3 regions of the Pseudarthrobacter kochi genome follow, and region 2 is predicted to be linked to each of the others. Evidence: riboswitches for the same ligand, from Rfam matches in the RefSeq annotation. Region 2 holds a riboswitch; each other region holds the start of a gene.
What was found. A riboswitch is a leader RNA that binds a small molecule or an ion and turns the genes downstream of it on or off. The one in region 2 is predicted to bind S-adenosylmethionine.
Positions count from the first base shown of each region.

Region 1 (9,691 bases), on a different contig from region 2:
TAAGGAGTGTCCCGATGTCCAGTGCCTGGTCCTTCGAAACCCGTCAGATCCACGCCGGCCAGGAGCCGGACAGCGCCACCGGTGCCCGGTCGCTGCCGATCTACCAGACGACGTCGTTCGTCTTCCCCAGCGCCGAAAGCGCCGCCAACCGCTTCGCCCTGGCCGAACGGGCTCCCATCTACACCCGGATCGGCAACCCCACCCAGGACGCTGTGGAGCAGCGGGTGGCCAGCCTGGAAGGCGGACTGGCGGCGCTGCTGCTGAGCTCCGGACAGGCCGCGGAGACCTTAGCGATCCTGAACGTCGCGGAGGCTGGCGACCATGTGGTGGCCAGCCCCAGCCTGTACGGCGGCACCTACAACCTGCTGGCGCACACGCTGAAGAAGTTCGGCATCTCCGTGACCTTCGTGCCGGACCCGGACAACCTGGCGCAGTGGCGGGATGCCGTTCAGCCCAATACCAAACTGTTCTTTGGCGAAGTCGTCTCCAACCCCCGCCAGGACGTGCTGGACATCGAGGGCATCTCGCAGGTGGCCCACGAGGCAGGCGTGCCGCTGATCGTGGACAACACCCTCTCCACACCGTTCCTCATCCGCCCGATCGAGTGGGGCGCAGACATCGTGGTGCACTCCGCGACCAAGTACCTCGGCGGACATGGCACGGCCATCGCCGGCGTGATCGTGGATTCCGGCAACTTCGACTTCGGCAAGGACCCGGAGCGCTTCCCCGGCTTCAACACACCGGACCCCACGTACAACGGACTGGTCTACGCCCGGGACCTGGGTGCGGACGGTGCCCTCGGCGCCAACCTGTCCTACATCCTCAAGGCGCGGGTCCAGCTGCTGCGCGACCTCGGTTCGGCGGTGTCCCCGTTCAACGCCTTCCTCATCGCCCAGGGCATCGAGACCCTGAGCCTGCGCATGGAGCGGCACGTCGCCAACGCCGTCAAGGTGGCCGAATGGCTCGAGGCCAGGGACGACGTCGAATCCGTCGCCTACGCCGGGCTGCCCTCCAGCCCCTGGTACGAGCGCGGCCGCAAGTACGGTCCGAAGGGGACCGGCGCCGTCGTTTCCTTCAACCTCGCCGGGGGAGCGGAGGCCGGCAAACGCTTTGTGGACGCCCTCGAACTGCACTCACACGTGGCCAACATCGGGGACGTGCGCTCGCTGGTCATCCACCCGGCGTCGACCACCCACAGCCAGCTCTCGCCGGAACAGCAGACGGTTGCCGGCGTGAACCCCGGCCTCGTGCGGCTCTCCGTGGGCCTGGAGCACATCGACGACATCCTCGCCGACCTGGACGCCGGATTCCGCGCAGCCAAGACCGCCTGATCACCGCCAGGGCCCGGGCGTCCCTGCCGTGTGGCGCGGGCGCCGGGGCTCCGGGTTCTCGCAGGTGACGACGCCGGGAGTCATACGGGCGTCACAATCTTCGCCACCGGGCCGCCGCATTTCGTAGACTCAGTGGAGGTCATGAGTGCCAGCGACAGCCCCGGCTTGCTGGCCGGCAACCCTCCTTTTGCGGCGGGGTGCCCCGGGTGAAGACTTGGCCCGCCGGTCAGCTGACGGCGGGCAAGCGCGAAGTGAGGTCCCACATGAGCATTGCCGCCACCCGCCAGGGTGCACCTGTAAGCAAGGCCCCCCAATCCCCGGTCCCGGGTCGCAGTGTCCCTGACACGTCTGTTGCTGGCGCGCCCGTTGCTGACGCAGTCCTCGACGGAACGGTCCAGTACCTCCGGATCGGGGATCTGGAGCTCGAATCCGGCGCCCGGCTGCCGGACGTCACCCTCGGCTACGAGACGTGGGGGACCCTGAACCCGGAACGCTCCAATGCCGTGCTGATCGAGCACGCGCTGACGGGTGACACCCACGTCACGCGGGGCGCCAGCGAGGAACCGGGCTGGTGGGAGCAGCTCGCCGGCCCCGGCGCCCCCGTGGACACGGACAAGTACTTCGTTGTCTCCATCAACATCCTCGGCGGCTGCTACGGCTCCACCGGGCCCTCGTCGGCGGCGCCCGACGGGAAGCCGTGGGGCTCGCGGTTCCCGCTCGTGACGCTGCGGGACACCACCGAGGCCGAGGCCAGGCTGGCGGACGCCCTGGGCATCCGGAGCTGGTACGCCGTGCTGGGCGGCTCCCTGGGTGGGGCGCGTGCCCTGGAGTGGGCCGTCAGTCACCCGGAACGGGTCCAGCGCTGCGGCGTCATTTCGGTCGGGGCCAGCAGCACCGCAGAACAGATTGCCTTCGCCCAGGCGCAGACGCTCGCCATCCGGCAGGACCCCAACTTCAACGGCGGGGACTACTACGGCGGGCCCGAACCGGAAGCGGGCCTGGCGCTGGCCCGGCGGATCGCGCACATCACCTACCGCTCGGCCGCGGAGCTGGATGGACGCTTCGGCCGGAACGCCCAGGACGCGGAGGCTCCGCTGGAAGCCGGATCCCTCGCCGGGCGGGGGCGCTACCAGGTGGAGAGCTACCTCGACCACCAGGGCAACAAACTGGTCCGCCGCTTCGATGCGAACAGCTACATTGCCATCACCGAGGCACTCATGAGCCATGACATCAGCCGGGGCCGCGGCGCCCTCACGGAAGCACTGGCACCCGCCACCGCGGAGTTCCTGGTGGCGGCCGTCGACTCGGACCGGCTGTACTTCCCGGCCCAGTCCCAGGCGCTCGCCGACGCCCTGCCGGGCGACGTTACCGTGCACACCATCGAGGCACCGATCGGACACGACGGCTTCCTCACTGAGATCGGCCAGCTCAACGACCAGCTCCGACAGTACTTCTTCGGCTAGTCCTTCGACTAAAAACCGCGTCCGGTGTGCATTTTTGCAGATGCGCTCTGCACTAATGGCCGTTGAGGCCCGGGCCGGAAGCGACCATACTCGTGGGGAATGGCGCCGCGTGTCTCACATCACAAGCGCCCTCCTCCCAATGGTCCACGAGGCGTCGACGACGACGCCAAAGGAGTCGAAATGAGCACGGAAAACGCGGCCGCAAGGCGCGCAGAAGAGACCGACGTCAAGACGTCCGGCCTCAAAAAAGTAGTAACGGCCTCCATGGCCGGAACCGTCGTCGAGTGGTACGAGTTCTTCCTCTACGCCTCCGCGGCCACCCTTGTCTTCGGCAAGACGTTCTTCCCCAACTCCGGCACGGAACTGGACGGCATCATTGCAGCCTTCCTCACCTACGCTGTCGGCTTCGTCGCCCGCCCCATCGGCGGCATCGTCTTCGGACACTTCGGCGACAAGTTCGGCCGCAAGCAGCTCCTCCAGCTCAGCATCATCCTGGTCGGCGTCTCCACCTTCCTGATGGGCTGCCTGCCGACCTTCCAGCAGATCGGCTACTGGGCTCCGGCCCTCCTCGTGTTCCTGCGCTTCGCCCAGGGCTTCGCCGTCGGCGGTGAATGGGGCGGCGCTGTCCTCCTCGTGGCCGAGCACAGCCCGAGCAAGTCCCGCGGTTTCTGGTCTGCGTGGCCGCAGTCGGCCGTCCCGCTGGGCAACCTGCTGGCCACGGCCGTGCTGTTCACCTTGTCCTCTGTGCTGTCCTCCGCCGACTTCCTCAGCTGGGGCTGGCGCGTGGCCTTCTGGCTCTCCGCTGTGATCGTGCTGGTGGGCTACTACATCCGGACCAAGGTCACGGACGCCCCCATCTTCCTGGAGGCCCAGAAGGAAGTCACCGTCGAGAAGAAGGGCTACGGCGTCGGCGAAGTGTTCCGCCGCTACCCGCGTGGCGTCTTCACCGCGATGGGCCTGCGCTTCGCGGAGAACATCCTCTACTACCTCGTGGTCACGTTCTCCATCACGTACCTGAAGGTCATCGTGCAGACGGACACCGCCCGCATCCTCCTCCTGCTGCTGGTGGCGCACGCAATCCACTTCGCCGTGATCCCCATGGTCGGCAAGCTCTCCGACAACCTCGGCCGCAAGCCGGTCTACATGGCCGGTGCTGTCCTTGGCGGCACCTGGGGCTTCTTCGCCTTCCCGATGATGGACACCAAGAACGACCTCGTCATCCTCGCGGCGATCACCATCGGTCTGCTGTTCCACTCGCTTATGTACGCCGGCCAGCCGGCCATCATGGCCGAGATGTTCCCGACCCGGATGCGCTACTCCGGCGTCTCGCTGGGCTACCAGGTCACCTCGATCGTGGCCGGTTCGATGGCCCCGATCATCGCCGTCGCCCTGCTGAGCCAGTTCAAGTCCTCCGTCCCGGTGGCCATCTACCTGCTCGGCGCCTGCCTGGTCACCATGGTGGCGGTGTACTTCCTCAAGGAAACCCGCGGAGTATCACTGCACGACGTCGACGCCGCCGATGCCCAGGGCACTGCAGACCTGCTCGCCGCAGGCAAGAAGTAGCAGGCATGAAGTAACAGCCAAAAAAGAACGGCCCGGGTCCCCGCAATGCGGGCGGCCCGGGCCGTTCGTTTTGGGTTCAGGTGGCGCCCTGATGTGTGCCCGTTCGCCGTCCGGGGCGCCTTTGAGCACGATTCCGGCCCTTGGGTCCACTGTCCGCGGCGTGTCCGTGTCAAAGTGCCCCCGGACCGCTTCTCGCTGCAGCTCGTTCAGCCTGCCAGGACCGCCTGGCGGTCGGAGATCTCGGTCCGGACCGCTTCAAGCACCGCCTGCACCGGGGCCGAGCGCAACGATTCCGAACGGGCCACCGCCCAGATCGGAAGCTGCCGCTGGAAGTCGTCCGGCAAAACAGGCAGGAAGCTGGGGTCGCCGACCGCCAGGAAGTTGGGCAGCAGGCCGATCCCGGCGCCCCGGCGCACCGCCTCCAGCTGGGCAAAGATGCTGGTGGCCTGGAAGCTGGAGCGCGGGACGGGAAGCTGCGTGGAACGGTGGCCGAGCTCGGCCACCTGCAGGGCCGACTCGACGTAGGAGACAAAACCGTGCTGCCGGACGTCGTCAAGCGTTACCGGCAGGCCATGTTCCCGGGCGTACTGCGGGCTGGCATAGAGCCGGAGGAAGTAGTTGGACAGGAAGATGGGCTGCGCGTTGCTGACGTCGAGATTGCCCACCACCACTTCGAGGTCCACGCCGGAGCGGTTCTGGCTCACCTTCCGCGTGGCGCTGAGCATTTCAACGTTGAGCAGCGGATGCTGGCGCTGCAGCCGGACGAGCGCCGGAGCGACAAATTCGGCGCCGAACCCGTCGGGGGTGCTGATCCGGACCAGGCCCGAGAGCACGTCCTCGGAGTGTGCGATCCGGTTCGTGAGCGCACCGAGGGTACCCTCGATCGCCTCGGCGGCCGCCACGGCCTCGCCGCCCAGGTCCGTTAGTTCCCAGCCGTGCGGGCTCCGCTCGAGGGTGCGCCCGCCCAGCTGCTTGTCCAGCGCCAGGATCCGGCGGGAGATGGTGGTGTGGGTGGTGCCGAGGGTTTCCGCCACGGCGTTGAACCGGCCCAGCCGGGCCACGGTCAGCAGGATGAGCAAGTCATCCGGACTTGGAAGCCGCCTCAAATCCACCATGACTCCTCTGGATCCCGGCATGTGCATCCATGCACATACCATCTGTAGTTTTTTGCCTTGATTGCACTGTAGCAGGGTGTGATGCTGGACACGGAACATCCGGCGCACGGCCGGATCACGGGCTGCCAGCGGCAGCCGCAGCAGGACGCACGCACGACGCAAAGCAAAGGAGCTTATGCCATGGCAGTAATCGCTTGGATCGGACTGGGGAACATGGGCGGGTCCATGTCGGTGAACCTCGCCAAGGCAGGCCACGACGTCCGCGGTTTCGACCTCAACACCGAGGCCGTTGCCGCCGCCACCGCCGGTGGCGTCAAGCCCGCCGGAAGCATCGCCGAAGCGGTCGACGGCGCCGACGTCGTCTTCACCATGCTCCCCAAGGGCGAACACGCCCGCGCCGTATACCTCGGCGAGGACGGCGTCCTGGCCCATGCAGACACGCGCACGCTGCTGGTGGATTCCTCCACGATCGACATCGCCTCCGCCCAGGCCCTGCACGACGCCGCTGCTGCCGCCGGGTTCCGCTTCGTCGACGCCCCCGTCTCCGGCGGCATGAGCGGCGCGAAGGCAGCCACCCTGACCTTCATGATCGGCGGCGAGACCGGCGCGGTGGCCGAGGCCACCGAATACATCAGGCCGATGGCCGCCAACATCATCCCCACCGGCGGCGGCACCACCGGCCAGGCCGCGAAAATCTGCAACAACCTCATGCTCTTCATCAACCTGGCCTCGACCGCGGAAGGCGCTGTCCTGGCCGACCGGCTCGGACTGGACAAGCAGGTCTTCTGGGACATCGCCTCCGTATCCTCCGGCGACAGCTGGGCGCTGCGCACCTGGTACCCGGTGGCCGGCGTCGTGCCCACCGCGGCGTCGAACAACGACTTTGCCCCCACCTTCACCACCGAGCTGGCCAACAAAGACATCGGACTCGCCATCAGCGCCGCGCGGGACACCGGAACCCCGCTGGAAATCGGCGAGCACGTCCAGCAGCTCTTCCAGCGCCTCATCGACTCCGGCAACTCCGGCATGGACTGCTCCGCGATCGTCAAGCTGGTCGACGGCACCCTCGACTCCGCCAAGTAAGCCCCCCGCATCCTTTAGAAAGAGACCCACCCCATGGAACGCATTCCGCACTTCATCAACGGCGCCCTGATTTCCGACGCCGAGCGCTACGGTCCCGTCTTCAACCCGGCCACCGGCGAGCAGGAAAAAGAGGTCGCCCTCGCCTCCGCATCCCGCGTCGAGGAGGCCATCCAGGCGGCCCGCGCCGCCCTGCCCGGCTGGCGCGCCACAAGCCTCGCCAAGCGCACCACCATCTTCTTCAAGGTCCGTGAACTGCTCATGCAGCGCCGGCCCGAACTCGCCGCCCTGCTGACCAGCGAACACGGCAAGGTCCTCTCCGACGCCGAGGGGGAGATCACCCGCGGCCTGGAGAACATCGAATTCGCCACCGGGCTGTCCCACGCGCTCAAGGGTGAACGCTCCGAACAGGTCGCCGGCGGCGTCGACGTCCACTCGGTGCGCCAGCCCGTCGGAGTGGTCGCCTGCATCACGCCGTTCAACTTCCCGGCCATGGTGCCCCTGTGGATGATCGGCAGCGCCCTGGCCTGCGGTAATACAGTGCTGCTCAAGCCCAGCGAAAAGGACCCGTCCTCCGCGATCTTCATCGCCCAGGTCTTCGCCGAGGCCGGCCTGCCAGCCGGTGTCCTCAACGTCGTCCATGGCGACAAGGAGGCCGTCGACGTGCTCCTCGAACACCCCGACGTCAAGGCCATCAGCTTCGTCGGTTCGACGCCCATCGCCCAGTCCATCTACAAGCGCGCCGCCGACCACGGCAAGCGCGTGCAGGCCCTGGGCGGTGCGAAGAACCACATGGTGGTCCTGCCGGATGCGGACCTGTTCATGGCCGCCGATGCCGCCGTCTCCGCCGCTTACGGCTCCGCGGGTGAGCGCTGCATGGCCGTCAGCGTCCTGGTCGCCGTCGGGAACATCGCCGACGAGCTTGTCGGGGCGATCACCACCCGGATGGGGACGCTGAAGATCGGGCCCGGCACCGACCCGGCCTCGCAGATGGGTCCCCTCATCACCGCGGAGCACCGCGACAAGGTTGCTTCCTACGTCGCCGGCGCGGCCGAGGAAGGCGCCACCGTGGTGGTGGACGGCCGGGAGCAGAAGTTCGACTCCAACGGCTTCTTCATCGGCGTCAGCCTGGTCGACCACGTCAAGCCCGGCATGAAGGTCTACGACGACGAGATCTTCGGCCCGGTCCTGTCCGTGGTCCGTGTCGAGACCTACGCGGACGCCGTCAGGCTCGTCAACGACAACGAGTTCGGCAACGGCGTGGCGATCTTCACCCGCGACGGCGGCGCCGCACGCCAGTTCGAGTTCGACGTCGAGGCCGGCATGGTGGGCGTGAACGTGCCCATCCCGGTACCCGTGGGGACCTTCTCCTTCGGCGGCTGGAAGAACTCACTCTTCGGCGACACCCACATGTACGGCCCGGAGAGCATCCGCTTCTACACCCGCGGCAAGGTGGTCACCACCCGCTGGCCGGACCCGTCCACCTCGGTGATCGACCTCGGTTTCCCCCAGGTCGACTGACACCCCCCCCAAAGCAACGCGGGGTCACCTACGGCCCATCCGCCCGGCGGAATGGGCCGTAGGTGACCCCGCGTTGGTTGGAGCCTTGGGACTAGAGTGGGCAGCCAGGGACACCCCGGCTCCAGGAGGCATTGTGACCACGCTCGTCAACCGCCCCAACACGGCATTGCTCGTCGTCGACATGCAGCTCGGCGTCGTCGCGGATGCCTACCGCCGCGACGACGTCATCGCGACCATCGCCGCCCTCGTGGAGAAGGCGCGCGGCGCCGGCGTGGACGTCGTCTGGGTGCAGCACAGCGGCGAAGAACTCCCGCGCGGCAGCGACGGCTGGCCGTATGTGCCGGAGCTTGTGCGGCGCGATTCGGAGCCGCTCGTGCCGAAGGAGTACAGCGACGCGTTCGAGGCGACCGACTTGGAGTCCGTGCTCGCCGATCGCGGCATCGGCCGCTTCTTCCTGGCCGGCGCGCAGACCGACGAGTGCATCCGTTCGACGCTCCACGGCGGGATCACCCGCGGCTACGACGTCACGCTGGTCGCGGACGCGCACACCACCGAGGACTCGAGCGAATTTGGCGCGCCGCCGCCTGAGCTGGTGGTGGCCCACACCAATTTGTACTGGCAGTACCACCGGGCCCCCGGGAGGAAGGCAGGAACGGTCAACGCGGCCGACGTCGACTTCGCTAGCCCTTCATGATGTCCGCGCGCTGGGCCATGTAGTCCTCCATGGACAGCTCGCCCTCGCTGTACCGCTGGTCCAGTTCCGCGAGCTTGCGCGCCCGGAAGCCCTGCGGGGCCGACGGCGGAGCAGGCACCGCCGGGCCTGCCGGCTGCGGATTGTTGGGCTGCGGCGGGGTGGACTGGCCGCCGTTGAACTGCTGCGGATCCTGCTGCTGGAAGGGCCGGTTGCCGGGGTACTCCGGGCTGTCCTCGTAGGGGACAGGGGCCGGGTAGGACTGCCCGCCCGGATACGGCTGGCCCGGGTAGGGCTGGCCTGCCGGCGGCATGGGCTGCTGCGGGGCGCCGAGCTGGCCGAAGCCGCCGTAGTAGTCCCGCTGGGTGAAGCCGTCACGCGGCTGCTTGCTCTGCTGGCCCGGGTAGTTTCCGGCACCGCCTCCGGGAGTGTCTCCGGGGAACTGCCCGAACTGCTCCGGCCCGCCGGTCATGCCCTGGTTCTGGTTTCGGCCGCGCACCGACTTCTTGTAATAGCGCATCGCCATCGGGATCAGGAATGACAAAACGATGATCCAAAAGAACAGACTGTTCACGGTACCGGGCCTCTCAGGAAGTGTTCTTCCAGACTAACGCCCACACCCTGTCCACAGTGCCCGGGGGCCCGTGGCCGCGAGTGCCGGGCCGGCCGGCGTTGCTTAGGAGGGGACGGGTTCCCCGGCGCCGGGCGGGCCTTCGCCCGAGCCCAGCGGCATCCCGGGGCCGAATACCGGCCCCGGGAGGGGGCGCTTGGCCGTGACGCCATCGCCGGAGGAACGGTGCCGGATCCGCCGGACCACCCACGGCACAAAGTGCTCGCGCGCCCACACCAGATCCCCGGACCGGGCCTGCCGCCAGCTGCGCGGCGGCAGGGGCTTGGGGGAGAGCGGCTCCAGGGTGTGCTCGACGT
Region 1 covers NZ_JBVAYV010000003.1:196,771-206,461, reverse strand. The annotation lists gene ACZY0Y_RS03145 (bifunctional o-acetylhomoserine/o-acetylserine sulfhydrylase) at 15-1,331, shown strand; SAM riboswitch class IV at 1,469-1,584, shown strand; gene metX (homoserine O-acetyltransferase MetX) at 1,595-2,794, shown strand; gene ACZY0Y_RS03135 (MFS transporter) at 2,975-4,357, shown strand; gene ACZY0Y_RS03130 (LysR family transcriptional regulator) at 4,564-5,463, opposite strand; gene mmsB (3-hydroxyisobutyrate dehydrogenase) at 5,653-6,555, shown strand; gene ACZY0Y_RS03120 (CoA-acylating methylmalonate-semialdehyde dehydrogenase) at 6,589-8,073, shown strand; gene ACZY0Y_RS03115 (isochorismatase family protein) at 8,159-8,767, shown strand; gene ACZY0Y_RS03110 (hypothetical protein) at 8,754-9,338, opposite strand; gene ACZY0Y_RS03105 (SGNH/GDSL hydrolase family protein) at 9,441-9,691, opposite strand, start outside.
Region 1: it holds a riboswitch for S-adenosylmethionine, as region 2 does, so the genes downstream of both, metX (homoserine O-acetyltransferase MetX) here and ACZY0Y_RS12970 (aminotransferase class V-fold PLP-dependent enzyme) in region 2, are expected to answer to the same signal.

Region 2 (9,691 bases):
CGCGGCGGCCGGCACGGTGTTCTCGGCCGGCTGGGCCAACGACGGCGGCGGTAACAACGTCAAAATCTCCCACGGCGTCATCCAGGGCAACTCGCTGACCACAATTTACTACCACAACACCAGCGTTGTGGTCTCGCCGGGCCAGCAGGTCAGCCGCGGCCAGCTGATCGCCTACTCCGGAACCACCGGAAACTCCACCGGCTGCCACTCGCACTTCGAGACCTGGCTTAACGGCAGGGCCGTCGACCCGATGAACCTGCTCTGATCCGCCCGGAGCGGAAGCCACACGGCCGGGCTGCGGCCCTGCCGTAAACTGGAAGAAGCCTGCGCCGCTCCGGCATAGGGCCCACCCCTCGATTCAAGGAGTTCTACCGTGCCGAAAGAAAGTGGCCGTAAGGTAGTGGCCACCAACCGCAAGGCCCGGCACGACTACCACATCCTCGACACCTACGAGGCCGGGATCGCGCTCATGGGAACGGAAGTGAAGTCCCTCCGCGAGGGCCACGCCTCCATGGTCGACGGTTTCTGCACCTTCTACAACGACGAGCTGTGGATGGAGGGCATCCACATCCCCGAGTACCACCAGGGGAGCTGGACCAACCACGCCGCGCGCCGCCGTCGGAAGCTGCTGCTGCACCGCGACGAACTCACCAAGATCTCGCACAAGATCCGCGAGTCCGGTTTCACGATCGTCCCCCTCCAGCTGTACTTCCTGGACGGCCGGGCGAAGGTGGAGATCGGCGTCGCCCGCGGCAAAAAGGAATACGACAAGCGCCAGACCCTGCGCGAACAGCAGGACAAGCGCGAGGCCCTGCGCGTGATGCGCGAGCGGAACCGGCGCTAAGGAGCCGCACTGAAGGCCGCGGGAATGAATCTGCCCGGAGGTGCGTTATGCTTGATAGTCCGGGAAGGAACGGCGCAGCATCCGCTAAAAGCATCAGCTGCGGCGGTGCAGCAAGAGTCCTGAACGGTTTGATAAAAAAATACGGGGATGATCGGTTTCGACGATGTTAGTCGCGACAGGTGAAGCGGGCCGAGGATGCAGAATTATCTCGTAAACGCTGTCTGCAAACCAATAAGTGCCGAATCAAAACGCACTGACTTCGCTCTCGCTGCCTAAGCAGTAAGACAGTCCGTCAGCCCGAGGTTGCTATTGCCCCGGATCCTGGCGTCATTTAGATAGCCACTGCTGTTTACCCCCGTCATCGGGGTGGACGGGACTCTTAGATGACTGGGCCCGGATCAGCCAGCTGTTTGCAGCATGGCCGGGGCCGAGAAAATCCACCGCAAACTGCGCCCGGAGAAGCCCTGACAACACGACATCGGACGGGGGTTCAATTCCCCCCATCTCCACCATCGGGCCACCGGAAACGGTGCCCCACCCCGTAAAGTTCCACGCAAAAGGCCGGAAGCGTCAGCTTCCGGCCTTTTGCTTTGCCCGTTTGTTGGCAGAAGCGGCGGCCCGGCCGGCGGGCTGGGCTCAACGCTTCTTGATGTGGGCGACCGGGTCCGCGTGCGTCTCCGCGACGTTCTTGGACTTCTTCTCGGCCCGTTTTTCCTTGATGGTTTTCACCGGCTTCTTGGCCATGCTCCGGTGCGGCGATTTGTCAGGCATGTGGGCGCTCCCTAACGGCAGGGGGCCGGGATGGCCCCCGTGATATTAAGTTACGCCTCGGGTACCGCTACGTCCACGATGCCAACGAACCGGCTGCCCACACCCTCATATTCGCTGCGGACCAGGCCGGCGCCGACGCCGGGGATCTCGACCGAGGAATGGTGCGCGCAGCACACGTAGGTGAACTCCGGCCACCACTTCTTCGGCCGGGCCGCCTCGGAGAATCCGCAGACGGCACACGTCAGCTGGACCCACACCGGGCGTTTGCCGGTCCGGTTGGCCTTGGACTGGACCAGCCACTGCGGCGGGTTGTCCAGGAGTTCGCCGAGCTCAGCGTCGCTCAACCGGGACGGGATGCCGTGACGGTGTGCCATTTCCAGCGGAATGTCGAGGATCTGGGCTGCAACACGGCGGGTAATCATCCTTCAACGATACGGGATGTGAAGGTGCTCCTACCGCCGCCGGAGGGCCGGCGTTAGGCTCGTCATAGGCCGGTGACGGCCATGCCGAGCGCCGCTGCTGCCAGGCCCGTGACCAGGTTGGCGGCAATATTGGCGGCGGCTGCGCGGTAGCGCGTCTCGCTGACCAGGCGCACCGTGGCGGTGGTCCAGGAACTGAACGTGGTGAGGCCGCCGGCGAGCCCGGCCGAGAGGCCGGACTGCCACTCGGGTCCCAGCCCCAGCTGCCCGGTCATCCCCAGGGCCGCGCCGATGATGAAGGAGCCGGCCACGTTGACGGCGAGGGTTGCCCAGGGCCAGTGGGGACGGGGTCCCGGATGGTGCGCAAACCAGGAGTCGACGGCGAAGCGCAGCAAGGCGCCCGCGACGCCAAAGACTCCCACGAGCACGGCGGTGGTCATGACGCCCCGCCGGTCAGGTCGGCCAGGGCCTTGCCGGTCTTCCACCCGGCGGCGGCGGCGGCGAGTCCCAGCATGAGCGAGAGCGCCAGGTAGGCCAGCCAGCTGGCATGGAAGCCGGCCCGGAACTGCTGGTCGATGGCGAACACCACCGCCGAAAACGTGGTGAAGGAACCCAGCAGCCCGGGACCGAGCCCGGCCCGCAGCCAGAAGGCGGTCCTCGGCCGGGCGATCCAGACCGTGGTCAGGGCCGCCAAGACAAAACTTCCGACGACGTTGATCACCAGGGTGGTCCAGGGAATGGTGCCCGCTGCCTCCGGGAAAGCCAGGCCGGCCCCGTAGCGCAGTTCCGTTCCGATCAGGCCGCCGACGGCGACGGCAGCCCACGCGCGCCAGCCCGGCATCCCGGGAGGCGGCGCAGCAACAGCCGGTGATAACGCCTTCGCTGCGCGCTTCATGCCGCGGCTCCGGTCAGCAGGGCCAGCACTCAGGACCGCTTGAGGCTGCAGCCGGGATGGACGGTGTCGCTGTGGACCCAGAGGGCGGAGGCGACTTCCTCGGCGAGGTCGACGTCCTGCCGGGTGCCGCCGGAGCCGATACGGACCACCAGGGCGCCGCCGAACGGTTTGCGGCCCAGAACCTCGACGTCGGCGTCGAGATCAATGTCCTCCGCGGAAAGGTAGCGCAGGAGCTCGGGGTTTTCGTCGCTGATCCGGGTGATCCGGCCGGTGTGCCCGTCGTCGAGCTCGCTCATCCGGTGGGCCGGCGGCATCAGCACGGAGCCGTCCGCGGCAGGGATCGGATCGCCGTGCGGGTCCCGCACCGGGTTCCCAAGCTTGGCGGCCATCCGTTCGATGAAGGTGTCAGAAACCGCGTGTTCCAGGAGCTCGGCTTCGTCGTGGACCTCGTCCCAGCGGTAGCCGAGCTCCCGGACCAGGAACGTTTCAATAAGCCGGTGCCGCCTGACCATGGACAACGCCAGCCGGACACCGTCGGCCGTGAGGGTGATGGCGCTGTAGGGCTGGTGGTCCACCAGGCCCTGGTCCTTGAGCTTGCGGACCATTTCGGAGACCGAGGAGTTGGCCACGCCGAGGCGCTGGGCCAGTTGCGTGGAGGTGATGGGCTTGTCCTGCCACTCCGTGAAGGAGTAGATGACCTTGACGTAGTCCTCGATCGAGGAGGAGGGCAGACTGGTCTTCACAGCCTCCAGCCTACCGTCAGGCGGCGCCGGAGAACGTCAGCCACAGCAGGACGAGATTGAGCGCCACGACCAGGATCACGCTGATGACGGCGGCAATCCGCAGTGCCATCCCATCGGCGAAGCGGCCCATCAGGGCCTTGTTGCTGGTCAGGACAACCAGCGGGACAAGCACGAAGGGGATACCGAAGCTCAGGACAACCTGGCTGAGGACCAGGCCCCAGGTGGGATCGAAACCGATGCTCAACAGCACAACGGCCGGGATCAGGGTGACCACGCGGCGCGTCATCAGCGGGATCCGGATTTTGAGCAGCCCCTGCATGATGGATCCCCCGGCATAGCAGCCCACGGACGTCGAGGCCAGGCCGGAGGCGAGCAGGCCGACGGCGAAGATGACACCGATGACCGGACCCAGATTGGTGGTGATCGCGGCATGGGCGCCTTCGATGGTGTCCGTTCCCTCCTCACCGCCCAGGGTCGATGCGGCCAGCAGCAGCATCCCGATGTTCACGATGCCGGCGATGGCCAGGGCCGCCACGACGTCCCAGCGGGTTGCCTTGACGAGGCGGGCGAGGGCCTGCGGGGGGACATGCAGGTGCGGGTTCGGACGGTGCCGGTCCCGGGACAGGGCCGAGTGGACGTAGATGGCGTGCGGCATCACCGTGGCGCCGAGCATGCTGGCAGCCAGCAGCACCGTGTCCGGACCCTGGAAGCCTGGGATCAGTCCGGCGGCGACGCCCGCAGGGTCCGGCGGACTGATGAAGAGGCCGGCCAGGAATCCGATCGTGATGATGCCCAGCAGGAACATGATGATGAATTCGAAGGACCGCTGCTTGTTCCGGGCCTGTACGGCGAGCAGGGCCATGGAGACGCCGCCGACGATCACTGCGCCGAGGGGCAGGGGCAACCCGAAGAGCAGGTAGAGCGCGATCGCGCCGCCCACCACCTCGGCAAGGTCGGTGGCAGCGGCCACGATCTCGGCCTGGACCCAGAACGCGCGGCGCCAGAACGGCTTGAGCCGCTCGCCGAGAATCTCGGGCAGGCTCTTCCCGGTGACGATCCCGAGTTTGGCTGACTGGTATTGCACCAGCACAGCCATGATGTTGGCCGCCACGAGGACCCAGACCAGGAGGTAGCCGTACTGGGCGCCGGCCGTGAGGTTGGCCGCAACGTTGCCGGGGTCCACGTAGGCGATCGCGGCGACGAAGGCCGGGCCCAGCAGGCCGATGATGGCGCGGCGGCCCGGTTTCGGCCGGCGGGGCGCCGCCGGCGCCGCAGATTCGGGTCCTGTCACTTCCAGCACGGTGGGCTCCCCTGGTAGGTGCGTCGACGGCGACGCGGCCGGTAGCGGCGGTTCGCACCGGCACCGGAGTTTGCGAGTGCCTACAAATAATTATTAGGCATACCGAAACCATAAGCCAGCGCGCCTGTCCGGGGCAATCCCGGAGGTCGTGCAGTGCCGCCCGTCGGGTTCAGGCCCGGACGGCCCGCCAGCTCTGGGTCAGGTAGGGGAGCGCGATGACGTCTTCCGGGCGGTGGCCCAGATGCTCGTGCAGATACCAGTCGAGGTTGCCCAGCACCTTGGCGCGGGTCGTCTCGCTGGCCGCCAGATAGTAGCTGCGGGACTTCGTCAGCTCCATGATGTCCGCGGTGCGCACCGGATCTTCCCAGCGCGTGAGGTGGCTCTCCAGCCCCGTGAATTCCGGGCCCAGCGGCGGTGTGAAGTGCGGTTTGTGCACATCCCCGGCATGCATAATGCGCGAGAGCCGGTGCACCCAGGGAACGGACGTGTCCAGCTGGTTCCAGATCAGCCCCAGCATCCCGTGCGGGCGGAGGATCCTGGCGATCTCCGTGCTGGCCGGCAGCGGATCGCACCAGTGCCAGGCCTGGGCGACGGTCACGACGTCGAACGCTTCGCCGGGAAGCCCCGTCTGCTCGGCAGTACCCACGACGGCGGTGACGCCCGGAAGCGTCCGGCGCAGCTGCCCGAGCATGTCGGCGGACGGGTCCACCGCCACCGTGTGCAGGCCGCGCCCGGCCAGCAGGGCAGTGAACTTCCCGGTGCCGGCGCCGAGGTCCGCGGCGTCCCGGGCACCGGCCGGGATCAGCCAGTCGGCCGAATCCCCGGGGTACCCGGGGCGGACGCGGTCGTAGTGCTCCCCGCCGTCCTGGAAGCTCTGGCCCAGCTCCTGGCGCCGCTCCTGATCCAGCTTGGGGCCGCCTCCCAACAAGGGGCCCCCGTGCAGCTTGGGTCCGCCGCTTGCCACGTGCGATCTCCTTCGGCAGGTCCGGATGGATACCCATCGAATTTACCGCACGCGGCAGGGCCGTGTTTTCACAGGGCTGGCGGATCCGCGCTGTCAGTCAGTCCCGGGTGCAGGGGGCCGCGCCGGCGGTTCCGGGCGTGTTGGGGGCCCAGTGCGGGTAGCTGCGGGTGTCGTTGGCGGGCACCCAGCGGCCGGCGTCGACGACGTAGTCCCAGCCGAGGCCGTTCCGGCGCAGCTCCTGGAGTGCTGCCAGCAGCCGCTCGGCGTCCTCCAGCCGGGATCCCAGGCCGAAGCTTGCCCGCAGCGAACCCGAGGGCATGCCGAGCCGCCGGAGCAGGGGGTGCGCGCAGAAGCGGCCGTCGCGCAGCCCGATGCCGTGTTCGGCCGACAGGTACGCCGCCACCAGGCCCGCGTCGTAGCCTTCCACCGAGAAGTTGACGACGCCGATCGTGCCGGTGCCTGCGACGGCTCCGGATCCTGCGTCGAAGGACGCATCGAAGGAAGCACTGTCCGGGAAGATCTGGTGGACGCTTACGCCGTCGATCCCGGCGAGGCCCTCGACGAGGAATGACCGGATGGCGTTTTCGTGCGCGTGCCACTGCTCCACATCCAGATCGGCGATGACCTGGGTGGCCCGGGCGAGGGTGGCGGCGCCGAGGACGTTGGGGGAGCCGCCTTCATGCCGGGCCGGACCGGTGGTCCAGCTGACAGCGTCGATCCGGGCGTCCTGCACGGCTCCGCCGCCGGCCAGGTGCGGGGTGCCGGCGTCGAGCCAGTCGGGACGGCCGATCAGCACCCCGGCGCCGAACGGCGCGTAAAGCTTGTGCCCGGAGAAGGCGAGGTAGTCGACGTCGTCGGCGGCGATGTCGATCCGCCGGTGCGGCGCCAGCTGGGCGGCGTCGACGACGATCCGGGCGCCGTAGTCGTGCGCGAGGGCGGCGAGGGCCCGGATCGGCAGGATCTCGCCGGTGACGTTGGAGGCGCCGGTGACGGCGAGGAGGCTGACGCCGCCGTGGGCGAGTTCCCCGCGGAGCAGTTCCAGGGTGGCGGCGAGGGTCGGCGCGGCGATGACGCTGCGGTGGGGCACCCGCTGCCACGGCAGCAGGTTGGCGTGGTGCTCGATGTCGAGGTAGAGCACCTCGCCGGTGTGCACGCCGTCGACGGCGGGCAGGCAGCCTGCCAGCAGGTTAAGGGAGTCGGTGGTGTTCCGGGTGAAGATCACCGAATCGTCCGGCCGGCCGCCGACGAAGTCGCGGACAATGGTCCGGGCATTCTCGTAGACCGATGTGCTGATCTGGGAGGCGTAGCCGGCACCGCGGTGGACGCTGGCGTAGTACGGCAGGATCTCGTTGAGGTAGGCCGAGACCACGGACAGGGCAGGGGCCGAGGCGCCATAATCCAGATTGGCGTAGCGGACGTGCCCGCCCTGGATGAGGGGAGCCTGGATCTCCGCTCCGGTCACCGCGGACAGCGGCCGGCGGGCGGCGGCGAACCGCGCCTCGGGACGGGTCCGGCCGGCGCCGGACTGGAGTTCGGGGGTGGCAGGAATCGTGGCAGTCGTCATGGGACCTCGCTCGAAAAGGACCCCACGTACCGGGGATCCGCGCTTGCCGGGTCCGTTCCGGACCGGCCAGGTCGTCACCCGGGGCACCCCACCGCGAATGGAGGGTTGCCGGCCAGCAAACCGGGGTTTCGCGCTGGCACTCGTGACCTGTTTCGAGCGTAGGCCATGCCTGCTGCCGCGGAAAAGGCAGGGCAGGAATGTGAAGTGTTTTGTTACGGGACGCGTCCGGACCTGCAGGACGACGCCGGAATTCCCTACAGGAGGTCGTCGAGCCCCGGGTTGAGGCGTTTGAGGACCTCCGAGTGCAGGATGGAGTTGGTGGCGAGGGCGTTGCCGCCGAACGGGCCGTCTGCTCCTTCGAGGGAGGTGAAGCGTCCGCCCGCCTCCGTGACGATCGGGACCAGCGCGGCCATGTCGTAGAGGTTCAGTTCGGGCTCGCAGGCGATGTCGACGGCGCCTTCGGCCACAAGGCAGTAGGACCAGAAGTCGCCGTAGGCGCGGGTGCGCCAGACTTCCTCGGTGAGGCCGAGGAACTCATCGAGGTTGCCGCGCTGCTTCCAGCCGCCCAGGCTGGAGTAGGACAGCGAGGCGTCCGAGAGTTTGGAGACGTTGGAGACTTTCAGCCGGGTGGCGGCCGCCAGCGACCGGCCCATGTACGCACCGGCGCCCTTGGCGGCCCACCAGCGTTTGCCCAGTGCCGGGGCGCTCACGACGCCGACGACCGGCTCGCCCTCGTCAACAAGGGCGATCAGCGTGGCCCAGACGGGGACGCCGCGGACGAAGTTCTTGGTCCCGTCAATCGGGTCGATGATCCAGCGGCGGGAGCCGTGGCCGGAGCTGCCGAACTCCTCGCCGAGCACGGCGTCGCGCGGCCGGGACCGGGACAGCTGGCCGCGGATGGCTTCCTCGGCCGACTTGTCGGCGTCGGTCACCGGTGTCAGGTCCGGCTTCGTCTCAATCCGAAGATCGAGCGCCTTGAAGCGGCTCATGGTCTGGGAATCTACGGAATCTGCCAGTACATGGGCAAGGCGCAGGTCATCGTTGTAGCTCGAAGCGGGTTGACTCATGGTTCCAAACTACCGCCAAAGCGGGCGGGGGCGCGGTAGGCTGCGCCGCAGCCCGCTAGGAGACGGTGCCCAGTTCCTTGACGTCCTGGGCTTCCATGCGGGGATCTGTTCCGAGCAGGCGGCGGAGTGAGGCGAGCCGGGCCGGGCCGGATTCGCCCGCATGGCCGGCGGCCACCCAGGCGTCCACGCCGCAGTTGACGGCGCTGGAATCGTGCTTGCAGCCCCGCTCGCAGTCGTCGGTGCCGGGCTCAAGATCGGGGAAGGACCGCAGGATCCGGTCCGGGTCCACATGGGCCAGGCCGAAGGAGCGGATGCCCGGGGTGTCGATGATCCAGCTGCCTGCCGGTGCATCGTTGACCTTGAGGGCCAGCGCGGAGGAGGAGGTGTGGCGGCCGCGCCCGGTCACGGCGTTGACGCCGCCGGTGGCGCGCTCGGCGCCGGTGAGGGCGTTGACCATGGTGGACTTGCCGACGCCGGAGTGGCCCAGCATGACGGTGACCTTCCCGTCGAGATGGGCGCGAAGCTGGGAGACGGCGTCCTTGTCCAGCCGGGCCGAAAGCCCGTCGTCCGAGCGGGCATCGATGCCGGACGCCGCGGAGTCCGCCGTTTTGGAGATGATGACCGGGAAGTCAAGGTGCTGGTAGTTGGCAAGGAGTTCCGCGGGATCCTTGACGTCGGCCTTGGTGACGAGCAGCAGCGGCTCGATGTCGGCGTCGTACGCGGCCACGAGGGCGCGGTCGATGAACCCGGTCCGGGGCTCAGGATTCGCGGCCGCCACCACGATCACCAGCGTATCGGCATTGGCGACGACGGCGCGCTCGATCGGGTCGGTGTCGTCGGCGCTGCGCCGCAGCAGTGTCTTGCGGTCCTGGATCCTGACCAGCCGTGCGAGGGTGTCCGGTTCGCCGCTGACGTCCCCGACAAGGGAGACGAAGTCGCCGGCGACGACCGGGTTCCGGCGCAGTTCCCGGGCGCGGGCGGCGATGATCTTGCGTTCCCCGGGGGTACCCTCGGCGACGACGGCGGTGTAGCGTCCGCGGTCAACGGTGATGATCCGCCCGGTGACGGCGTCCTCGTAGGCGGGCCGGTCCTTGGTGCGGGGCCGGGTGCCTTTCTTGTTGGGG
Region 2 covers NZ_JBVAYV010000025.1:26,457-36,147, forward strand. The annotation lists gene ACZY0Y_RS12920 (peptidoglycan DD-metalloendopeptidase family protein) at 1-265, shown strand, start outside; gene smpB (SsrA-binding protein SmpB) at 374-844, shown strand; RNA gene ssrA (transfer-messenger RNA) at 988-1,356, shown strand; gene ACZY0Y_RS12935 (hypothetical protein) at 1,481-1,615, opposite strand; gene ACZY0Y_RS12940 (hypothetical protein) at 1,666-2,037, opposite strand; gene ACZY0Y_RS12945 (fluoride efflux transporter FluC) at 2,100-2,474, opposite strand; gene ACZY0Y_RS12950 (fluoride efflux transporter FluC) at 2,471-2,929, opposite strand; gene ACZY0Y_RS12955 (metal-dependent transcriptional regulator) at 2,959-3,672, opposite strand; gene ACZY0Y_RS12960 (Nramp family divalent metal transporter) at 3,689-4,972, opposite strand; gene ACZY0Y_RS12965 (class I SAM-dependent methyltransferase) at 5,142-5,900, opposite strand; gene ACZY0Y_RS12970 (aminotransferase class V-fold PLP-dependent enzyme) at 6,034-7,500, opposite strand; SAM riboswitch class IV at 7,535-7,648, opposite strand; gene hisN (histidinol-phosphatase) at 7,755-8,567, opposite strand; gene rsgA (ribosome small subunit-dependent GTPase A) at 8,623-9,691, opposite strand, start outside.

Region 3 (9,691 bases), on a different contig from region 2:
GCAGAACCTCAGCCTGAAAATGATCCAGCGGCTGGAGGCCATCTTCGGCCGGAGCATCGTCAAAGTGGGACGCCCTGCCATGACGCATCTGCGCGTTGAAGGCGGCCGTACCCTGTCCGGTTCCGTGGACGTCAACAGCAGCAAGAACGCCGGCGTCGCCCTGCTGTGCGCCAGCCTGATCAACCGCGGCACCACCATCCTGCGCCGGCTGGCACGGATCGAGGAGGTCAACCGGATCGTCGAGGTGCTGACGAGCATCGGCGTCGAATGCACCTGGCTGAACGCCAACGACCTGCAGATCCGCCGCCCCGCCGTGCTGGACCTCGGCTCCATGGACGTCGAGGCCGCCCGCCGGACCCGCAGCGTCATCATGCTGCTGGGACCGCTCCTGGACGAATCCAGCGAATACCGGCTGCCCTATGCCGGCGGCTGCGACCTCGGCACCCGCACCGTGCAGCCGCACATGCAGGCACTGCGCCAGTTCGGCCTCAGCGTCGATGCCAAGTCCGGCTTTTACGCCGTGCAGGCGCCGCCGTCGGACGGGAACGACCGTTCCTTCGTGCTCAGCGAACGCGGCGACACCGTGACCGAAAACGCGATCATGGCCGCCGCCCACCGCAGCGGCACCACCATCATCCGCAACGCCAGCCCCAACTACATGGTGCAGGATCTGTGCTTCTACCTGCAGATGCTCGGCGTCGGGATCGAGGGCGTGGGGACCACCACGCTGAAGATCACCGGACGCCCCTCGGTCGACGCGGACATCGAGTACTTCCCCTCCGAGGACCCGATCGAAGCGATGAGCCTGATCACCGCCGGCATCGTCACGAACTCGGAAGTCACCATCCGGCGCGTCCCGATCGAATTCATGGAAATCGAGCTCGCGACGCTGGAACAGATGGGCCAGCAGCTCGAAGTGTCCGGCGAGTACCTGGCCCGCAATGGGCGCACGCGGCTGGTGGACGTCACCACCAGGCCCTCCGAGCTGCGCGCTCCTGAGGACAAGATCCACCCCATGCCGTTCCCCGGGCTGAACATCGACAACCTGCCCTTCTTCGCGGTCATCGCCGCGAATGCCCAGGGCCAGACGATGATCCACGACTGGGTGTATGACAACCGGGCGATCTACCTGACCGAACTGAACAAGCTCGGCGCCCAGGTGCAGCTGCTGGACCCGCACCGCATCTACGTCAACGGACCCACCAAATGGCGTGCGGCCGAGGTTGGCTGCCCGCCTGCCCTCCGGCCCGCGGCCTGCCTGCTGCTGGCGATGCTCGCCGCCCGCGGAGTCTCGGAACTGCGCAATATCTACGTGATCGAGCGCGGCTACGAGGACCTGGCCGAGCGGCTCAACACCATCGGCGCCAAGATCGAGTACTTCCAGGACTGAATGCGCTGAATCCCCTGGCCCCGCGTTAAGGTGGGGCGTTTCGGCGGATCCTGCCGCACAATAGAATCATGCGGACCTTCGGCGTGGAGGAAGAACTGCTCATAGTGGACCCCGAAACCGGGATGCTGCTTGCCCTCGCCGACGCCATGCTGCCCCGTCTCGTCCCGCCGATCCCGGACGCACGGGGCGCCCTGCCCGACCCGGCGCAGCCGCCGGCCCACGAGGACCCCGACTTCAGCTACGAGCTCAAGCTCGAACAAATCGAAACCCATACGCGGCCGTGCCTGGAGTACCCGGAGCTGCTCCGGCAGCTCAGGCATGGCCGGGCCCGCGCGGACCAGGCCGCCCGGGAGCACGGCGGCCGGGTCGCGGCCCTCGCCACGTCGCCGCACGGCTCCGCCACCCACCTGACGCCGAAGCAGCGCTACATGGCCATGCAGCAGCGCTTCGGGCTCACGGTCCGGAACCAGCTGACCTGCGGCCTCCACGTCCACACCTTTGTGGAGTCCCCGGAGGAGGGCGTGGCGGTGATGGACCGGATCCGGGACAAGCTCGCCGTGCTGATCGCCCTCAGCGCGAACTCCCCTTATTGGAACGGTGCGGAGACAGGGTTCGAAAGCTACCGCACGCAGGCGTGGAACCGCTGGCCGGGGTCCGGGCCCACGATGATCTTCGGCAGCCTGCCGGTCTACCGCCGGGTTGTGGTCCGGCTGGTGGAAACCGGCGTCCTGATGGACGAGGGCATGGTCTACTTCGACTCGCGGCTGTGCCGGCATCATCCCACCGTGGAGGTCCGGGTCGCCGATGTCTGCCTGCGCGCTGAGGACGCGGCGCTGATCGCTGTCCTGGTGCGGGCGCTTGTCGAGTCGGCGTCCCGGGAATGGAACGACGGCGTCGATCCCGCCCCGGTGCCGACGCTGCTGCTGCGGATGGCCGCGTGGCAGGCGAGCAACTGCGGACTGCGCGGGCAGCTGCTGGACTTCGGAACCTTCACCCCTGCCCCGGCCGCGGACGTGGTCCAGGCCCTGGTGGACTTCGTGGCGCCGGTGCTGGAGGAGCAGGGCGAGCTTGGCCTGGTGCGCCAGGGCATCGGCCGGATCCTGGCCGAGGGCACCGGTTCCCTGCTGCAGCGGGAGCCGTTCCACGCAGGCGGGCTGGCCGCCGTCGTCGAACGGGCCGTCGAGGTGACCATGCAGGGAGCGGACGGCGGGGAACCGGCCGCTGAGGGATCGACCCTTGGCCGGGTCCGCCGGGGCTAAGCCGAGCGAACGGAACGGCGCTAGACCTGTTTGAGCGCCTGGCCAAGGTCGCGGACGAGGTCCTCGACGTCCTCGAGGCCCACGGAGAGGCGCACCACGCCGTCGCTGAGCCCGATCGCCGCCCGGCCCTCCGGCCCCATGGCGCGGTGCGTTGTGGTGGCGGGATGGGTGATGAGGGACTTCGAATCGCCCAGGTTATTGGAGATGTCGATGATCCGGAGCCCGTCCAGGAGCGCAAACGCGGCCTCCTTCGCCGAACGCCCGGCGGACGGCGAGAGCTCGAAGGTCAGCACGGTGCCGCCGGCCTTCATCTGCCGGGCGGCCAGCTCGTACTGCGGATGGGACGGCAGCAGCGGGTACTTGACCCAGCCGACCGCGGGCTGCTCCTGGAGCCATTCGGCCAGCCGCAGCGCGGAGGAGGAGGAGTGGTTCACCCGCAGGGCCATCGTCTCCAGCCCCTTGGTCAGCACCCACGCGTTGAAGGCCGAGAGCGCCGGGCCGGTGTGGCGCATGAGCTGCTTGACCGGTCCCTCGATGAACTCCTTGGCGCCCAGGATCGCGCCGCCGAGCACCCTGCCCTGGCCGTCGATGTGCTTGGTCCCCGAATACACGACCACATCCGCGCCAAGCTCACCGCAGCGCTGCAGCAGGGGAGTGGCAAAGACGTTGTCGACGACGACGGTCGCGCCGGCGGCGTGCGCCAGTTCGCTCACGGCGGCGATGTCCACGATTTCCTGCATCGGGTTCGACGGCGATTCGAAGAAGACCGCCGTCGTCGGCTCCGAGAGCGCAGACCGCCACTGCTCCAGGTCCGGGCCGTCCACGAAAACCGTCTCGACACCCCAGCGGGGGAGGATCTCGTTGAGGATTACGAAGCACGAGCCGAACAGCGACCGGGCCGCGACGATGCGGTCGCCGGCGGCCAGCAGGGCGCCGAGCGCGGTGAAGACCGCGGACATGCCCGAAGCGGTGGCAAAGCAGGCCTCGGTGCCTTCGAGCAGCCGGAGCCGCTCCTGGAAGGTGGCCACCGAGGGGTTGCCGTAGCGGGAGTAAACGAAGCGTTCGTCCTCGCCGGTGAAGGCGCGCTCCGCGGCGGCGGCGGATTCGTAGACGAAGCCGGAGTTCAGGAAGATCGGCTCGGTCGTTTCCTGGAAGCCGGTGCGGTCGAGGCCGCCGCGGACAGCCTGGGTGTCGGCGCTCCAGCCGGCGGCGTCAGGGTTGAAGGTCACTTAGTGCTTTCCAAGGTTGGTGGGCAGGCCGCGGTTCTTCCAGCCGTTCACGGTGCGTTCGCCGTGGCGGTCCGGTTCGCCTTCGAAGCCCTCGAGGACGTTGTAGGAGGTGAAGCCGGCCTCCGTTGCCGCGAGTGCCGCGGCGACGGACCGGGCGCCCGAACGGCACAGGAAGACCAGTTCGGTTCCTCGGCCTTCCGGGGCCTGTTGTTTCAGCTGCAGGTTTAGCTGTTCGATGAACTGCGAATTGGGGATCCCGCCGGCCAGATTCCACTGGATGAAGAGCGGATCGTTCCGTCGTTCGCCCGCGGCCGCGGGGTCGGGGATGCCGATGTGGGCCCATTCGCCCTCGGTGCGGACGTCCACGAGGATGGCGCCGTCCTCGAGCTTGGCCCAGGCCTCCTGCGGGCTGAGGTCTCCGGCGTAGCTCACGCGTGGCCCTCGCCGTCGAACTCGAGATCGTCCACGGCGTTGGCGACTGCGGCATCGGCGCTGGCGATAGCTGCCGGCAGCACCACGGCCTGGGCCACGATGACGCTGCCGCCGTTGAAGGTGGCGGCGGGGCTGCCGTGCAGCACGTAGCCCTCGGCGAGGGCGGCCGAGACGCGCTCGCAGAATGCACGGTCGTCGGGGCCGGTGAACAGGCGGTACGCCAGTTTCTCCTCGGCGGTACCGGGGACTGCGGGGGATGGGGCTGGTGCTGTAGTGGGGACAGCGGGGGCGGACGCGTCAGGCACGACGGATCTCCTTCTCTTTCACGCTTGCAGCTCGAATGGTCGATATGCCGAGTATTCACCTGAGGCACCCCGCCGCGAAAGGGAGGGTTGCCGACCGGCCAGTCAGGGCTTGGCACCGGTTCTCATTACTCACCCAAAAACGTAGCACCTGCGACGCCGGCCCGCGTCGCCGCCATCGTCATGTTTTGTAACGGCGGACCGGGTACCGGCCGCCAGACCTGAGTACCCCGTGCCCGGGCGGCCCTCTCCGGCCTCCGCAATTACGAGTACCCGCTACTCGGGCCTTCCGAGAGACCCCTCGCCTTTACTAAAGGGGCACGTCCAAGAGTGCCCAGAAGGTCTCATGCATCACGAACTCGCCGGGGGGCAATTCCACATGATGTCGATCCACGTTCCGCGCCCGTCCATCATTGGTCGATCCCTGGGGCGGGCATGAAGCCCCGGGTCCTGCTCACCGGCGCCGGCGGTTCCGCGGGCCGGGCCCTCGCAGCCCAGCTCAAATCGCGCGGCATCCCCGTCCTGGGCACTGATATCCGTGAGCTTCCGCCCAAGGCCGGCATCACCGTGGTGCCGGTACCGCCGGCAAGCGACCCGGAGATGGTCTCGGCGCTCCGCCGCCTCGTCACCCGGGAGGGAATCAACGTGGTCATCCCAACCGTGAGCTCGGAACTTCCGCTTCTTGCGGCGTACCGGGCCGCATTCGGCGCCGACGTACGCGTCATCATCGGCGATCCCGGGCCGGTGTCCGTCGCCCATGACAAGCTCTTCACCGCCTGGCAGCTGCAGTCCTCAGGGATACCCGTTCCCCGCTTCGGCGTTCCCAGTGACTTCGCCGACGCGGACGCCGCGATGGCGGCGCTGGGAGGCCCCGTCGTCGTCCGGCCCCGACTCTCCTGCGGGGCGCACGCCGCCGTGGTCATCGACGGAAGCGGGGACGTGGACTGGCACCGGCTGCCGGACGGCCAGATGGTCCAGGAGTTCATCCCCGGTCCGGGGTACCGACCCATGGTCTTCGGTACCCCGGCGCACAACGGAAGCGCGCCGTTCGTCGTCGTCGTGGAAAAGATCGAACTGGACCGCGGCGCGGTTGGCAAGGCAGTGGCGACCCGGCGTGTGGAGGTGGACAAAGACATGGACGTGGGCAACGTGGCCATGGCGGCCGTGCGCTCGCTGGGTCTGACAGGGCCGGTCGACGTCGATGTCCGCCGCCGCGCGGACGGGACCCCGGTCGTCCTCGACATGAACGCCCGTTTCGGCGCGAACAGCTGGCGTGCCCCGGAACTGCTCGACGCGGTGCTGGCGTCCTTCGCGCTGCCGTCCTTCAACCCGGCGTCCTTCAGGGGTGCCGCCCGCGCGTACGCCGGTGCCCTGGTCTGACCCCGCGTTGCCTGTCTGTTGCGGCGGAGCCTACTCGATGGTGGCGTAGAGCGCGTTAAGCTCCGCGGTGAGCTGCCGGCGCAGCTCCGGCGTGCCGATTTCCTTGCCGTCGATGTGGTTGACGGGCGCCAGCAGCCGGATGCTGGAGATCAGCCACACGGCGTCGGCGTCGTACAGGTCGCGGGGCTCCAGCGGGCCGTAGCCCAGCTCCCAGCCGGCCGCCTTCGCCGCCGTGAAAAGGGCCCCCTGTGAGGTGCCCGGCAGGATCCCGCTGTCGAGCTGGGGCGTGATGAGCCGCCGGACGGTGCGGACCCCGCCGGCCCCGTCGTCGGCGGTTTCCAGGTGCGCGAGCAGGACGGTCGACGTCGGACCTTCCAGGACCCGGCCGTCCGCCGAGGTGAAGATGACGTCGTCCGCGCCCTGGGCGTGCGCGTAGCGGAGCGCGGCCATGTTGACGGCGTAGGAGAGTGTCTTGGCGCCCATGAGCAGCCACGGCGCCCGCTCCCCGACTTCGCTGTCGTAGCCGCGGTCCAGCAGGATGACGTCGACCCCGGTCTCGCGCTGGCGCCTCCCGGCGGGTCCGGGGGCGGAGGCCTGGACCCAGCAGGTGGGCCCGGCTGCACCTTCGACGCCGCGGGTCACCAGGAGCTTGACCACGAGCTCGTCGTCATCTGTGGTCCCGGCGCCGGGCACATGGTGGCGCCGGTATTCGCTGATTGCCGTCGCGATGGCCCGGCGCCAGGCGTCCTCGGCCGGGATGTCCAGGTCCAGGAGCCGGGCTGAACCGGCCAGCCGGTTCAGGTGCGCCTGGAGCTTGCGGGGCTGCCCGCCAACGGCCAGCAGCGATTCGAAAACACCGTCGCCGCGGGTGGCGCCCTGGTCCGTCGCCATCAGCTGCGGCTTGGTGGCATCGGCCAGCCGGCCGTCGTCGAACGCGGGATCGAGGAAGACCAGCACCGGGGCAGGGGCGGGGGCGGCGGCAGGAGAAGTCATGGCTTCAGCTTAGTGCTGCGGGGAACGGGATAGGATTTGACGATTGCCCGTTCCGGAACTGTTCCGCGGGTCTGGAGCTTGAGGGGTTCGCCTGTGCTGTGGCCATTTTCGCTGGCGGAAACGCTGCCGTCCTGGGTGATCCTGATTCTGACTGTGGTGGACCTGGCCATCCGGGTGCTGGCCCTCGGCATCATCCCCGGAAACCGCCGCCCCACGACGGCCATGGCCTGGCTCCTGATCATCTTCTTCGTCCCGGCCGTGGGCCTGGTCCTCTTCCTGCTCTTCGGCAACTTCAGGCTCTCCCGCAAACGCCGGGCGCAGCAGGACGCCGTGAACACCCGGGTACGCGCGGGCACCTCGGAACTGGCGATGCTGGAAAGCACCTACGAAGGCCCGGACTGGGTGCTGTCCGCGGCGGAACTGAACAAGACCCTGGGCTCGCTGCCGATGGTGGACGGCAACCACGTGGAACTCCTGCCCGGCTACCCGGACTCGATCAAGGCGATGGCTGCCGCCGTCCGCGAGGCAGAGTCCTTCGTCAATGCCGAGTTCTACATCCTGAGCTCGGATCACATCACGGATGACCTGCTGACCGCGATGGAGGAAGCCGCCGAACGCGGCGTCGAGGTCCGCCTCCTGTTCGACCACCTGGGGACCCTGCGCATCAAGGGCTACCGCAAGCTGATCGCCCGGCTCAGGGCCAGCAAGATCCGCTGGCGGCCCATGCTGCCGCTGAATCCGCTGCAGGGACAGTGGCGCCGGCCGGACCTGCGCAACCACCGCAAGATCATGGTGATCGACGGCGAAGTCGCGTTCACCGGTTCGCAGAACCTGATCGAGCCCTCCTACAACAACCCGCGGCACCGCAAGATCGGCCGTGAGTGGGTCGAGCTGATGGCCTGCCTGCGCGGGCCGATCGTCACCACCCTCAACGTGGTCTTTGCCACCGACTGGCTCGGCGAGACAGACGAGTCCCTCGAGGACCAGCTCGCGCACCGGCCCGAACTGCACGCCGGCAACATCACGGCCCAGGTGGTGCCCAGCGGCCCCGGCTTCATCACCGAAAACAACCTGAGGCTCTTCAACACGCTGATCTACTCCGCGCAGCGCAAGCTCTCGATCTGCAGCCCGTACTTCGTCCCGGATGATTCGCTCCTGTACGCGGTGACGACGGCGGCGCAGCGCGGCGTCGACGTCGAACTGTTCGTTTCGGAAAAGGGCGACCAGTTCCTGGTCCACCACGCCCAGCAGTCCTACTACGAGGCGCTGCTCGAGGCCGGGGTGCGGATCTACCTGTACAAGGCCCCGTTCGTGCTGCACGCCAAGCACTTCACGATCGATAACGAGGTTGCCGTGCTGGGCTCCAGCAACATGGACATGCGCTCCTTCTCGCTGAACCTCGAGGTCTCAGTGATGCTCCTGGGCGAGGACATCGTGCGGCGGATCAGCGCCGTGGAGGACGCCTACCGGGACATTTCGCGTGAACTGACGCTCGAGGACTGGATGAAGCGGCCCATTGGTGTCAAATACGTGGACAACGTCGCGCGGCTGACGTCCACCCTGCAGTAGGCCGCCCTGCGGCACGACTGCGGCACGCCGGCATGGGGCGGCGTCCGGCCCGGGCGTCAGCCGGCCGGGAACTCCGCGCCCAGCGCGGAGAGGACACCGAAGGCCTTGGTCCGGATCTCCTCGTACTCCTCCTGCGGCGAGGAATCCGCCGTAATCGCGCCGCCGACGCCGAGGCTCAGCCCGGTGCCGGCCCCGGCCTGGTCCGTGAGGACGAGGGTCCGGATCGCGACGGCCAGGTCGGTGGCGCCACTGAGCGAGAAATAGCCGATCGCCCCGGAGTACACACCCCGCGGTGCGCCCTCGAGCCGGTCCAGGATCGCCATGGTGCTGACCTTGGGGGCGCCGGTCATGGAACCTGCCGGGAAACAGGCCGCGACGGCCTCGGCCCGGGGCATGCCGGGCCTGAGCCGGGCATCGATGGTGCTCACCATCTGGTGGACCGTGGCATAGCTTTCGATCGCGCAGAGCCGGCTGACCGACACCGAGCCAGGCACGGCGAAATGGCTCAGATCGTTGCGCAGCAGGTCCACGATCATGATGTTTTCGGCGCGGTCCTTCGGTGAGGACGCCAGCTCGTGCCGCAGCTGCGCGTCCTTGGCGGGATCCGCATCCCGGTGCCGGGTGCCCTTGATGGGCTCGGCGCGCATCCCGCCGTCGGCCGCGATCCGCAGGAACCGCTCCGGGGAGGTGCTTGCCACGGTGAGGTCCCCGAACCGCAGGTAGCTGGCGAACGGTGCGGGATTCCTCCGGCGCAGTGCCAGGTAGGCCTGCCGCGGGTCCAGGGCGGCGGCCGGAAGTACGGCCGTCAACGCCGTGGTCAGGCAGACCTCGTAGGTGTTGCCCTCGGCGATCTCGTGCTGGGCCCGGGTGATTTTGGCTTTGTAGGAGACTTCCGAGTCCCGTGCGGCGAAGTCCAGGGCGTGGCCAGGGATGTAAGGTCCGACGGCGCCCCTGGCTCTGTCCTCCAACCCGGATGCCGCCGCCTGCCCGAAGGCCGCCCCGGCCGCGGCGGCGCGGGCGGTCTCCAGCCAGTCCCCGGCCTCCGCGGTGTCCAGGGCCAGGAGCCAGACCGTGCGCTCCACATGGTCCAGGACCACCGCGCGGCCGGCGAACAGCAGGCAGGCGTCGGGGGTTTCG
Region 3 covers NZ_JBVAYV010000024.1:45,316-55,006, forward strand. The annotation lists gene ACZY0Y_RS12710 (UDP-N-acetylglucosamine 1-carboxyvinyltransferase) at 1-1,390, shown strand, start outside; gene ACZY0Y_RS12715 (glutamate--cysteine ligase) at 1,459-2,649, shown strand; gene ACZY0Y_RS12720 (O-succinylhomoserine sulfhydrylase) at 2,670-3,878, opposite strand; gene ACZY0Y_RS12725 (rhodanese-like domain-containing protein) at 3,879-4,310, opposite strand; gene ACZY0Y_RS12730 (DUF1737 domain-containing protein) at 4,307-4,615, opposite strand; SAM riboswitch class IV at 4,631-4,745, opposite strand; gene ACZY0Y_RS12735 (ATP-grasp domain-containing protein) at 5,048-5,992, shown strand; gene ACZY0Y_RS12740 (aminodeoxychorismate lyase) at 6,023-6,985, opposite strand; gene cls (cardiolipin synthase) at 7,079-8,554, shown strand; gene pabB (aminodeoxychorismate synthase component I) at 8,611-9,691, opposite strand, start outside.
Region 3: it holds a riboswitch for S-adenosylmethionine, as region 2 does, so the genes downstream of both, ACZY0Y_RS12730 (DUF1737 domain-containing protein) here and ACZY0Y_RS12970 (aminotransferase class V-fold PLP-dependent enzyme) in region 2, are expected to answer to the same signal.